Regions from separate parts of the Geodermatophilus sp. SYSU D00697 genome, predicted to be linked through region 3. Evidence: riboswitches for the same ligand, from Rfam matches in the RefSeq annotation. Region 3 holds a riboswitch; each other region holds the start of a gene.
What was found. A riboswitch is a leader RNA that binds a small molecule or an ion and turns the genes downstream of it on or off. The one in region 3 is predicted to bind cyclic di-AMP.
Positions count from the first base shown of each region.

Region 1 (3,321 bases), on a different contig from region 3:
TCGCCGTCCGGCTGAACACGTCGACGTCGCTGGCCAGGACCGACCGGGCCCCGGCCAGCCGGGCGGCGATGGCGACCAGGCCGCTGCCCGAGCCCAGGTCGAGCACCGCCCGGCCGGCGACCACCGCGGGCCGGTCGAGCACGAACCGGGCCAGCGCCTGCCCGCCCGGCCAGGCCGCGGCCCAGAACGGCGGCGCCTCACCGGCGCCCCCGCCGGCCTCCATGGCCTCCCAGAGCGCGACGACGTCGTCGGCCACGTGCAGCCGGACCTCCGGCACGGACGACGGCCGCCGGACCTGGGTGTGGGCCCGGACGAACCGGGACGGGACGACTCTCACGCCCGGCAGTCCACCACCCGTGCCCCGGGCTCCGGTCACCCGACCGGCCACCGTCGCTCCGGGCACGCCCGCCGGCCGGCGGGTCAGGGAGCGCCCGGGGGACCCGGCGGCGGCGTGCGCGGCGCCCGCCGGGGCAGGTGGTCGCGGCACCACCGCTCGCAGTCGGCCAGCAGGTTGCCGGTCGAGATCGGCCGGTCCAACGAGGCCGCCCCGGTGCGGCGCGTGCGCTCGGGCGGCCGCGCCGCACCGGAGTCGGGACCCTGCTCGACGGCGCGCCGCTCCACGCTGCGCCTCCCCGCTCTCGGCGGTCGGTGGTCCTCCACCGTCCCGCGTGTCGGTCCGGATCGGCCTCGTCCACGACGGGCCCGGCCACCAGGGTGCCCGAGCCCGTCGACGCGGAGGGCCGCACCCCTCCCTGGGAGGCGTGCGGCCCTCAGCGTGCGGCTCTGAGCAGGCAACGCGCGTCTCGGGACGCGCGCGGTGTCGGCTCAGTACCAGCCGGTGGACTGCGAGTGCGACCAGGCCCCGCACGGGGAGCCGTAGCGCTTCTCGATGTAGATCAGGCCGGCGTCGATCTGGCGGTAGCCGTCCGAGGTCTTGGCGATCCCGGTGCCGGCCCAGGTCGAGTCGAGGAACTGCGGGATGCCGTAGGCGGTGCTGGAGGGGTTCTGCGCGTTGGGGTTCCAGCCACTCTCCTTGCCCCACAGCTTCTCCAGGCAGCTGAACTGGTCGCCGCTGCCGACCTTGCTCATCGCGTAGTCCTTGAAGGACCCGCTGCGCGCCGGGGCGGCGGCCGCGGCCGGGGCAGCGGCGGCGGCAGCCTGGGCCGCCTGCGCGGCCTGCTGCTCGGCGGCAGCGCGCTCGGCGGCCTCCCGGGCGGCCTGCTCGGCGGCAGCGGCCTCGGCGGCGGCACGCTCGGCGGCCGCGCGCTCGGCGGCCTGGCGGTCGAGTTCGGCCTGGTCGGCCGCGGCCTGCGCCTGGGCGGCGCTGGCCTGCGCCGCCTCGCGCTCGCTGCGGGAGGCGGTCAGACCCTCGAGGGGCGCGAGGTCGGGCGCCGAGGCCGTGGCGGGGTCGGCGGTGATGCCGAGCTGCTCGGCGACGCTCGTCGAGGCGCTGACCGTCGCGGTCTCGGCCTCGGCGGCCGGCTGACCGGTGGTCAGCACGTTGACCGCGATGGCGCCCGCGGCCGCGGTGGCCAGCAGGATCGCCGGGCGGCGGCCCCGGGCCGGCAGCCGCAGCCGGCGACGGGGAGCGGCGGAGGGGAGCTCCGCGGTGGCGGGCTCGGCGGTGGCGATCTCGGCGGTGGTCGGCTCGCCGGCGAGGGCGTCGGCGTCGGTGGGACGCGGGAACTGCGACGTGCGGGAGTTCATGGGGGTTCGTGTGCTCCGGGGGCGTGGGGGCGCGCACGAGCCGGTCCTCAGCGCAGTGAGGTCAGCCCGCGGTGCGGCGGTCGACGTCGGGTGCCGGTGGCGGTCGGGAGGGACGCGCGGCGCCGGCGGTCGCGGGTCAGCGGGACAGGCGGGCCGGGGAGGAGGCGCGAGGTGCGCGCGGCCGGGAGTCCCTGCGAGCCGCGAGGGCCCGTGGGCGAGGCATGCGGATGCTCTCCGTTCCTTCCGTGGCCGCCTACCGAGTTAGCTGACGGGTTCGGGCGGGAAGGTGCCCTACCTGCCCTCCGAGCGGGGCTCGGCGGGCAGGACTCACCCCAGGACTGCGGTGGGTCCCCGGCTCGCGTCCACGGGAGGCGGACACGACTCGGCGGCGTCCGGCCAGGCTCCCCGGATGGGGACGCACGACCGACCGGACGCACTCACCGTAGGGGCCGTTACCGTGCCGTGACAATCCCAGGGGTCACATCGGTTGCGTGAGGTACCTCGCGCGTGCGTGCCGGCCCCGGCGGAATACCCAGGCCGTGGGACCGTTGCACCCAGCAGTAGTTGCGCTCTCAACCACCTGGAGCACGAGATGCAGTTCGGGATCTTCTCGGTCAGTGACATCACGACCGACCCCACGACGGGGCGCACGCCCAGCGAGGGTGAGCGGATCAAGGCGATCCTCACGATCGCGCAGAAGGCCGAGGAGGTCGGGCTGGACGTGTTCGCGCTCGGCGAGCACCACAACCCGCCGTTCTTCTCGTCCTCCCCCACCACCACGCTGGCGCACATCGCCGCCCGGACCAGCACCCTGCAGCTGTCGACGGCGACCACCCTGATCACCACGAACGACCCGGTGAAGATCGCCGAGGACTACGCGATGCTGCAGCACCTGGCCGACGGCCGGGTCGACCTGATGATGGGCCGCGGCAACACCGGGCCGGTCTACCCGTGGTTCGGGCAGGACATCCGCAACGGCATCCCGCTGGCGGTGGAGAACTACGCGCTGCTGCGCCGGCTGTGGGACTCCGACGTCGTGGACTGGTCCGGCCAGTTCCGCACCCCGCTGCAGGGCTTCACCTCCACCCCGCGCCCGCTGGACGGCGTCCCGCCGTTCGTGTGGCACGGCTCGATCCGCTCCCCGCAGATCGCCGAGCAGGCCGCCTACTACGGCGACGGCTTCTTCTCCAACCACATCTTCTGGCCCAAGGAGCACACGCAGCGGATGGTGGAGTTCTACCGCCGGCGCTTCGAGCACCACGGCCACGGGTCGGCCGACCAGGCGATCGTGGGCCTGGGTGGGCAGGTGTTCATGCGCAGCAACAGCCAGGACGCCGTGGACGAGTTCCGGCCGTACTTCGACAACGCGCCCGTCTACGGGCACGGCCCGTCGCTCGAGGAGTTCACCCGCGAGACGCCGCTGACCGTCGGCAGCCCGCAGCAGGTCATCGAGCGCACCCTCGGCTTCCGGGACTACGTCGGCGACTACCAGCGACAGCTGTTCCTGGTCGACCACGCCGGCCTGCCGCTGAAGACCGTCCTGGAGCAGCTGGACATCCTCGGAGAGGAGGTCGTGCCGGTGCTGCGCCGCGAGTTCGCCGCGGTCAAGCCGGC
Region 1 is NZ_JBJGYV010000017.1:80,845-84,165, reverse strand. Features, by position in the region: gene ACI79C_RS15905 (class I SAM-dependent methyltransferase) at 1-337, opposite strand, end outside; gene ACI79C_RS15900 (hypothetical protein) at 421-621, opposite strand; gene ACI79C_RS15895 (aggregation-promoting factor C-terminal-like domain-containing protein) at 826-1,707, opposite strand; cyclic di-AMP (ydaO/yuaA leader) riboswitch at 1,943-2,091, opposite strand; gene ACI79C_RS15890 (LLM class flavin-dependent oxidoreductase) at 2,300-3,321, shown strand, end outside.
Region 1: another riboswitch for cyclic di-AMP. It lies ahead of ACI79C_RS15895 (aggregation-promoting factor C-terminal-like domain-containing protein); the one in region 3 lies ahead of ACI79C_RS02890 (C40 family peptidase).

Region 2 (3,321 bases), on a different contig from region 3:
CGCGAACACCCCGGCGGGCTGCCGCCGATCGCGGCCATCGAGGCCGGCGAGGTGACCTTCCTGGACGCGGCATGTGTCGCCCTGCTGGTCGAGCTGGCCCAGGTGGCCGACCGGCAGGGTCGGACGCTCGTGCTGCGGTCCGCCTCGGAGCGGGTCGACCGGGTGCTACAGCTGACCGGAGCGGACGCCCTGTTCCAGCGATCCGGATGACGTCGGCGGCGCTGCCCGGGTCGGGGCCTCGGCCGGCGGGATCGTCGCGCCCGGTGCGTCGGTGGTCTCGAGGAGGTCGCTGAGGAGGTCTCGTGTGGAGGTCAGCTCCGTGACCAGCAGCTGCCGCGCCACCGCCAGCAGCTGCGAGGTCCTCGGGTCCCGCAGCGAGTAGCGCACCGCCGAGCCCGAGCGGTGGGCGAGGACGACCTGAGCCCGCCGGAGGACCGCGAGTTGTTGGGAGAGCTGCGACATCTCCACCTGGAGCTGGGTCGCGAGTTCCCCGACGGTCCGCTCTCCCTGGGTCAGCTGCTCCAGGACCAGCACGCGCAGGGGATGACCCAGGGCCTTGAACAGATCGGCCTTCGCAGCGGCGATCGGGACATGGCGGTAGGGCACGTCCCGGACTCTACGGGCCGGTGATCGGCGGGGTCCCGTCCCCGACGGGGGTCCACCCCGGGTGGGGGAGTCGGCCCGGCCGGGGCCGCATCCCGGGGCGCGGACGGCAGCGCCCCCCAGCGGCGGACGGCAGCGACCCCCCACCCGCGACGGCAGCGACCCCCCACCCGCGGACGGATGGGGGGTCGCTGCCGTGGTGTCGGAGACCCGGGCTCGGAGGGGTCAGCCGCGGTAGTTCACGTGGACGTGGTCGAAGTGGTTCGCCGTCACGCCGCCACGGTCGGCCATCGCCTTCCAGGTGCCGGTCGGCGAAGTCAGGATCCGCTGCTGCCAGATCACGTACTCGACGCCGAGCTCGTCCCAGTGGTCGACCTGGTACTGGGCGATGGCGTCGCCGAGGGCCGCGTCGGACAGGACCATGTAGTCCAGGGCCAGCCCGGACGGGTGCCCGTGCGGGTCGACCGCGCTGCCGCGGGTGCCGCCGATGGTGATGCCGGCGGCGCCGGCCACGTTGCTGACCACCGCGTCGGCGGCCGCCTGGGCCTGCGGCCGCACGGCGCCGGCGCTGTTGGTGATCTGCGCGACCGCTGGAACAGGTGCCGGAGCGGCCACGGCCTGAGCCGGGGCGGCGGCAGCCACGGGCGCGGAGTTGCCGACGGTGCCCACCTCGACGGGCGCGACGGCGGCCTGCGCGGCGCCGGCGACCAGCAACACCTGACCGGGGAAGATCAGGGTCGGGTCGCTGCCGATGACGCCGACGTTGCGCTGGTACAGCTCCCGCCACGGCTGGTGGAACGTGGTGGCGATCCCCGCCACCGTGTCGCCCCGCTGGACCGTGTAGACGTCCGACGGGGCGGCGGCCGGGGCCGGAGCGGCCTCCGGGGCCGGGGCGGCAGCCGGGGCCGCGGGAGCGGCGGCCGGCGCGGGTGCCGGCGTCCCGGCAGCGGCCGGCGTGGTGCCGTCGGTCAGCTGCTTCCCGCAGGTCGGCCACGCGCCGATGCCCTGCCCGGCGAGGACCTTCTCGGCGATCTCGACCTGTTGCGCGGGGGTGGCGAGGTCGGCGCGGGGGGCGAGCTCGGTCCCGCCGTAGCCGGCCCAGGTGGACTGGCTGAACTGCAGCCCGCCGTAGTAGCCGTTGCCGGTGTTGATGCTCCAGTCGCCGCCGGACTCGCACTCGGCGACGCCGGTCCAGTCGTGGGTGGTGGCGGCGGATGCCGGGGTGCTCAGGACGCCGAGTCCGACGACGGTGGCCCCTGCCGCGACGGGGGCCTTGGCGATGACCTTCTTGGTCCGGACATAGCGCGGCGCACGGTGCTTGGCCATGGGTGATCTCCGATCACCGCCGGCGAGGTGAGCTGTCGGGTTCGGACGATCGGTGCCCGGCCGCGGGTCGCGGCTTCACCCCGAGGCGCGCCCGGCCGTTCGGCCGGAGCGCCGTGGAACGTGGGTCCCCCACCCCTGCCCTGAGGTTCTGGAGACGGCTACCGGTGGGCAGGGTTTGGCGGACCGGCGCCACGCTCCCATCTGCGGAACGCAGCCAAAACGTTACGTTGGGTCATGTGAACTGTCGCCGTGACGGTCGTCACGCTTTGGTGTGCATGGGGAGGACGGGCAGGTCGGGGCGAGAGACTCCGCGGACGTGCTCTCCGGCACAGCGGTCCCGGCGGCGGCACAGCGGTCCCGGCGGCGGCACAGCGGTCCCGGCGGCGGCACAGCGGTCCCGGCGGTGGCACAGCGGTCCCGGCGGCGGCACAGCGGTCCCGGCGGTGGCACAGCGGTCCCGGCGGTGGCACAGCGGTCCCGGCGGCGGCTGGCGAGCGGTCCGGCCGCCGCCGGGGGGCGGTCACAGGACCTGGTGGCCGTACATCTCCCCGAGCGGGTCGGCGATCAGCTCGATGCGGGCGCCGTCGGGGTCGCGGAAGTACACCGACACCCCGCTGTGCACCTCGTGCGGCACCCCGGCGGCGGTCAGCCGCCGCACCAGCTCCTGCCAGCGCTCGGGGTCGACGCTGATGGCCATGTGGTGCAGCCCGCCCAGCACCTCGGCGTAGGGGCCGACGTCCAGGCCGGGGAAGTCGAAGAAGGCGATGAGGTTGCCGTTGCCGATGTCGAAGAAGAAGTGCGAGGAGCCGGGGTAGTCGCGGTTCTCGATCAGCTCGGTCAGCGGGAAGCCCAGGACGTCCTGGTAGAAGCGCACGGTCCGCTCGACGTCGCTGCTGATCAGCGCGGTGTGGTGCAGGCCGCGGGCGGTGGTGGCGGGGCGCTCGCCGGCCGGCCGCAGGTACGCGGCGCGGATGCGCGCCCGCTCGGCCTCCAGTGCAGCGGGGTCGGGGGCGGTGGTCGTCATCGGGGTGCGTCCTCTCGGGTCGGGGCGTCAGCGGTCGGCGGAGGGGGCGAGCCGGAACTGCTCCCGCCGCTCGGCGGGCACGAGGTCGAGGTAGGCCGGGTGCCGCTGGATGTAGCCGCGGATGAACGGGCAGAACGGCAGGACGGCGTGGCCCGCCGCCCGCGTGGCGTCCAGGGCGCCGCGCGCCAGCACCGAGCCCAGCCCCCAGCCCTCGAAGGCCGGGTCGATGACGGTGTGGGTGAAGGCGACCGACGACGCGGTCCGCCGGTACTCGGCGAAGCCGGCGACCTCGCCGTCCACCCGCACCTCGAAACGGCCGGCCCCGGGCACGTCCACCACCACCGGCTCGTTCTCGGGCATCGCACACC
Region 2 is NZ_JBJGYV010000009.1:86,864-90,184, reverse strand. Features, by position in the region: gene ACI79C_RS10285 (STAS domain-containing protein) at 1-210, shown strand, start outside; gene ACI79C_RS10280 (ArsR/SmtB family transcription factor) at 166-606, opposite strand; gene ACI79C_RS10275 (LysM peptidoglycan-binding domain-containing protein) at 829-1,929, opposite strand; cyclic di-AMP (ydaO/yuaA leader) riboswitch at 1,932-2,093, opposite strand; gene ACI79C_RS10270 (VOC family protein) at 2,450-2,953, opposite strand; gene ACI79C_RS10265 (GNAT family N-acetyltransferase) at 2,981-3,313, opposite strand.
Region 2: another riboswitch for cyclic di-AMP. It lies ahead of ACI79C_RS10275 (LysM peptidoglycan-binding domain-containing protein); the one in region 3 lies ahead of ACI79C_RS02890 (C40 family peptidase).

Region 3 (3,321 bases):
GGAACAGGGAGACCCTGGCCGCAGAGATCGAAGCGCTCCGTGCGGAGGACGAAGAGGCCGATCTCCTCACAGCTCTGGAGGAGGCAGCGCGCAGCATCTCAGCGGTGGAGACGCCGCCTCGGACGATCGTGGTCGTCGACTCAGGCCTCTCCACCGTTGCGCCGCTGGACTTCACCCAGCCCGGCCTGTTGGAGGCGGACCCGGAGGAGGTCGTCGACAACCTGGTGGCGCTCGATGCCCTGCCGGACCTAGGTGGAGTCAGGGTCATCCTGCAGGGAATCGGCGACACTGCCGAACCTCAACAGCGGCTGAGCATCGCGCAGCGGAACAACCTCATCGCCATCTGGAAGGCGATCATCGCCGCCGCCAATGGGGGCGTTGAGCCCGAGGTCGAGGACACACAGCTGAGCCGGGAGCTCCTCGATGAGGAGCTGCCGAGAGTCACGCTTGTGCCGGTGCCCGAGGGGCCGGTCTGCGTCAAGGGAACCATCGTGCTCACCGGGGCCGACGTCGCGTTCCGGCCGGACTCGGCCGAGTTCGTCGACGAGGCCGAGGCCCGGACGGTCCTGGCACCCATCGCCGGGCAGTTGGTCGGGAACGGCGTGACGGCGACCCTGACCGGGACCACGGCGGACGTCGGTGACATCACCGGACAGAAGGACCTCAGCCGACTACGTGCCGAGGCGGTCCGGGACCTGCTCGTCGACCTCGACGTCCCGGCCGGCAACCTGACCCCTGACGGCGTCGGGAGCGAGTTCCCCGGCTATGTCCAGGACCACGACGCTGAAGGCAACCTGCTCCCTGGCCCGGCGGCGCAGAACCGGAAGGTCATCATCACGCCGTCGATCGGGACCGCGGGCCTGGCCTGCGACTGACGGACGGTGCCCCGGCCGCCCTCAGGACGGCCGGGGCGCCGCGACTCACGCGACCCGACGGGCCCCGACGTAGCTCGGCATCGAGTCGAGGTTCACGACCTTGACCGGCTGGCCGGCGGTGGAGGCGTGCACCATCTGGCCGTTGCCGATGTACATGGCCACGTGCGAGACCGGGCTGTAGAAGAACACCAGGTCACCGGGCTTGAGGTCGGACTTCGCCACCGGAGCGCCGAAGGTCGACTGCGCCCGCGAGGTGCGCGGCAGCTCGACGCCGGCCGCCCGGTAGGCGAACGTCGTCAGCCCCGAGCAGTCGAAGGCGTTGGGACCGGTGGCGCCCCAGCCGTACGGGTCGCCCTGCTGGGCCAGGGCGGTGTCGACGGCCTTCTGGGCGGCGCCGTTGGGGGCGGCGGCCGCAGCGAGGGCGACGGCGCCGGAACCGGCGTCACCGGCGTCAGCCTGGGCGGTGGCCGGAGCGAGGGTCACGGCGGCGCCGGCAACGGCGGCGATCGCGATCCCACGGAAAGAACGGCGTGCGAAAGACGTGCGTGCAGTCGTCATGGACGACGGGGTCTCCTGTTCTCCACGGCCGCCTACCGGGTTAGCTGACGGGTTCGGACGGGGGAGTCGCCCGGCGCGAGATGCGCTTCACCCCAGGGATGCGGTGGGTCCCCGGTCCGGGCGCGGCGGGTACCGCGTCCGGTTCGGCGTAGTCCGGCCGGTGTCACGCGGTTCGGTGACGAGAGGCCCGGCAGGACCGCGGACGACCGTAGGAGAGCGCGACGGCCGTCGCAGGCGGCCGGACGGTCGCGCGGCGGCGGCGTGTCCGGATGGCGACACGCCGCCGTGACCACGGAGGACTACGGAGCGCGCAGGAATGTCATGGGTGCGTTTCCGCAGGTCAGAGGCGTGGGACCAAAGTATGTGGAAGGCGGAGTGTTCTCACACGGCGTGACGTCCGTATCGCGGACAGCAGCTGGAACCCGGGGGTTGGCGCAGGCGTTGGGCGGGCACGACCACAGACGACCGAGAACGAGGAGGGACACACCCCATGGCCGGAATGATCCGGAAGCTGGTGGCGTCGGGGATCGCGGCGAAGGTCATCCAGGAGGCCCGCAAGCCGCAGAACCAGGCCAAGATCAAGGAGTTCATCGCCAAGATGGGCGAGCAGAACAAGAAGCGCGGCGGCGGCAAGGGCTACGGCCGCGGCCCCGTCCACTGACGGCTCCGCTGGGGAGCCCCCGCCCGGCACCGGGCGGGGGCTCCCGGTGAGCACCCACCGGGTCGCGGTGCTCGACGACCACCAGTCCGTGGCGGCCGAGTTCGCCGACTGGTCCCGCGTCCCCGAACCGCTCGACGTCGTCGCCTTCGCCGACCACCTCGACGACGAGGACGCCCTGGTCGAGCGGCTCGCCCCCTTCGACGTCGTCGCCACCGTGCACCTGGTCCTCGGCGAGGGCACCCGCGGCATCGTCGGGCGCGCCGAGCTCGGCCGGATGAAGCCCACCGCGATCCTGGTCAACACCTCGCGCGGGCCGGTCGTCGACGAGGCCGCCCTGGTCGAGGCGCTGTCCGACGGGCGGATCGCCGGCGCCGGCCTCGACGTCTACGACCGGGAGCCGCTGCCCGCGGACTCCCCGCTGCGCAGCGCGCCGCGCACGGTCCTCACCCCGCACCTGGGCTACGTCACCCGCCGCGGCTACGAGGTCTTCTACCGCGAGGTCGTCGAGGACGTCGCCGCCTTCATGGCCGGCTCCCCGGTCCGGGTGCTCGACCCCGCGTGACCGCTGCCCGGCGCGGGTACTCCCGCGGCATGACCGAGGGCAACCTGACCGGCCGGCCGGCCGGTGGCGTCAACGAACCGACCGACGGGGTCCCGGGCACGCGTCCGGAGGAGGACCTGGTCGGGCCGCCGTCGCAGCAGGAGGAGCCGCGCGCCGCCCGGGACGGTGAGATGTCGACCAACCCGGGCGAGAGCGCCAGCGGCGTCCCGGACACCGACCACCCGCTCGGCGGCCGGAACGGCTGACCTCGCGGCTACGGCCGGCCGGCGTGGGGGACGTCGACCTCGGTGGCCACCAGGACCGCCTCGCGCACCGGCGCCCGGTTGTGCTCGTAGAAGTCCGGCGCGCAGCACATCAGCAGCGTGCGGCCGTCGTCCCCGCCGAGCATGCAGGCGTAGACGCCCAGGCCGGACGGCGCGGCGACCTCGTCGAGGACCTCCCCGCCCTCGGCCACGCGGACCACCCGGCCGCCGACCGCGTCGGCCGCCCAGATCCGCCCCTCGGTGTCCAGCGCGCAGCCGTCAGGGGCGACCGTCAGCTGGCCGAGCACCTCGTCGACCGTCGTCCCGGTGACCTCCGGGCCGAGCGACGCCCACACCCGCCGGTTGGTCAGCGACCCGTCGGCGCCCAGGTCGAACGCGGTGTACCGGTTGCCCAGCGTCTCG
Region 3 is NZ_JBJGYV010000002.1:194,284-197,604, reverse strand. Features, by position in the region: gene ACI79C_RS02895 (OmpA family protein) at 1-875, shown strand, start outside; gene ACI79C_RS02890 (C40 family peptidase) at 921-1,358, opposite strand; cyclic di-AMP (ydaO/yuaA leader) riboswitch at 1,447-1,592, opposite strand; gene ACI79C_RS02885 (hypothetical protein) at 1,924-2,094, shown strand; gene ACI79C_RS02880 (NAD(P)-dependent oxidoreductase) at 2,141-2,656, shown strand; gene ACI79C_RS02875 (hypothetical protein) at 2,653-2,901, shown strand; gene ACI79C_RS02870 (SMP-30/gluconolactonase/LRE family protein) at 2,910-3,321, opposite strand, start outside.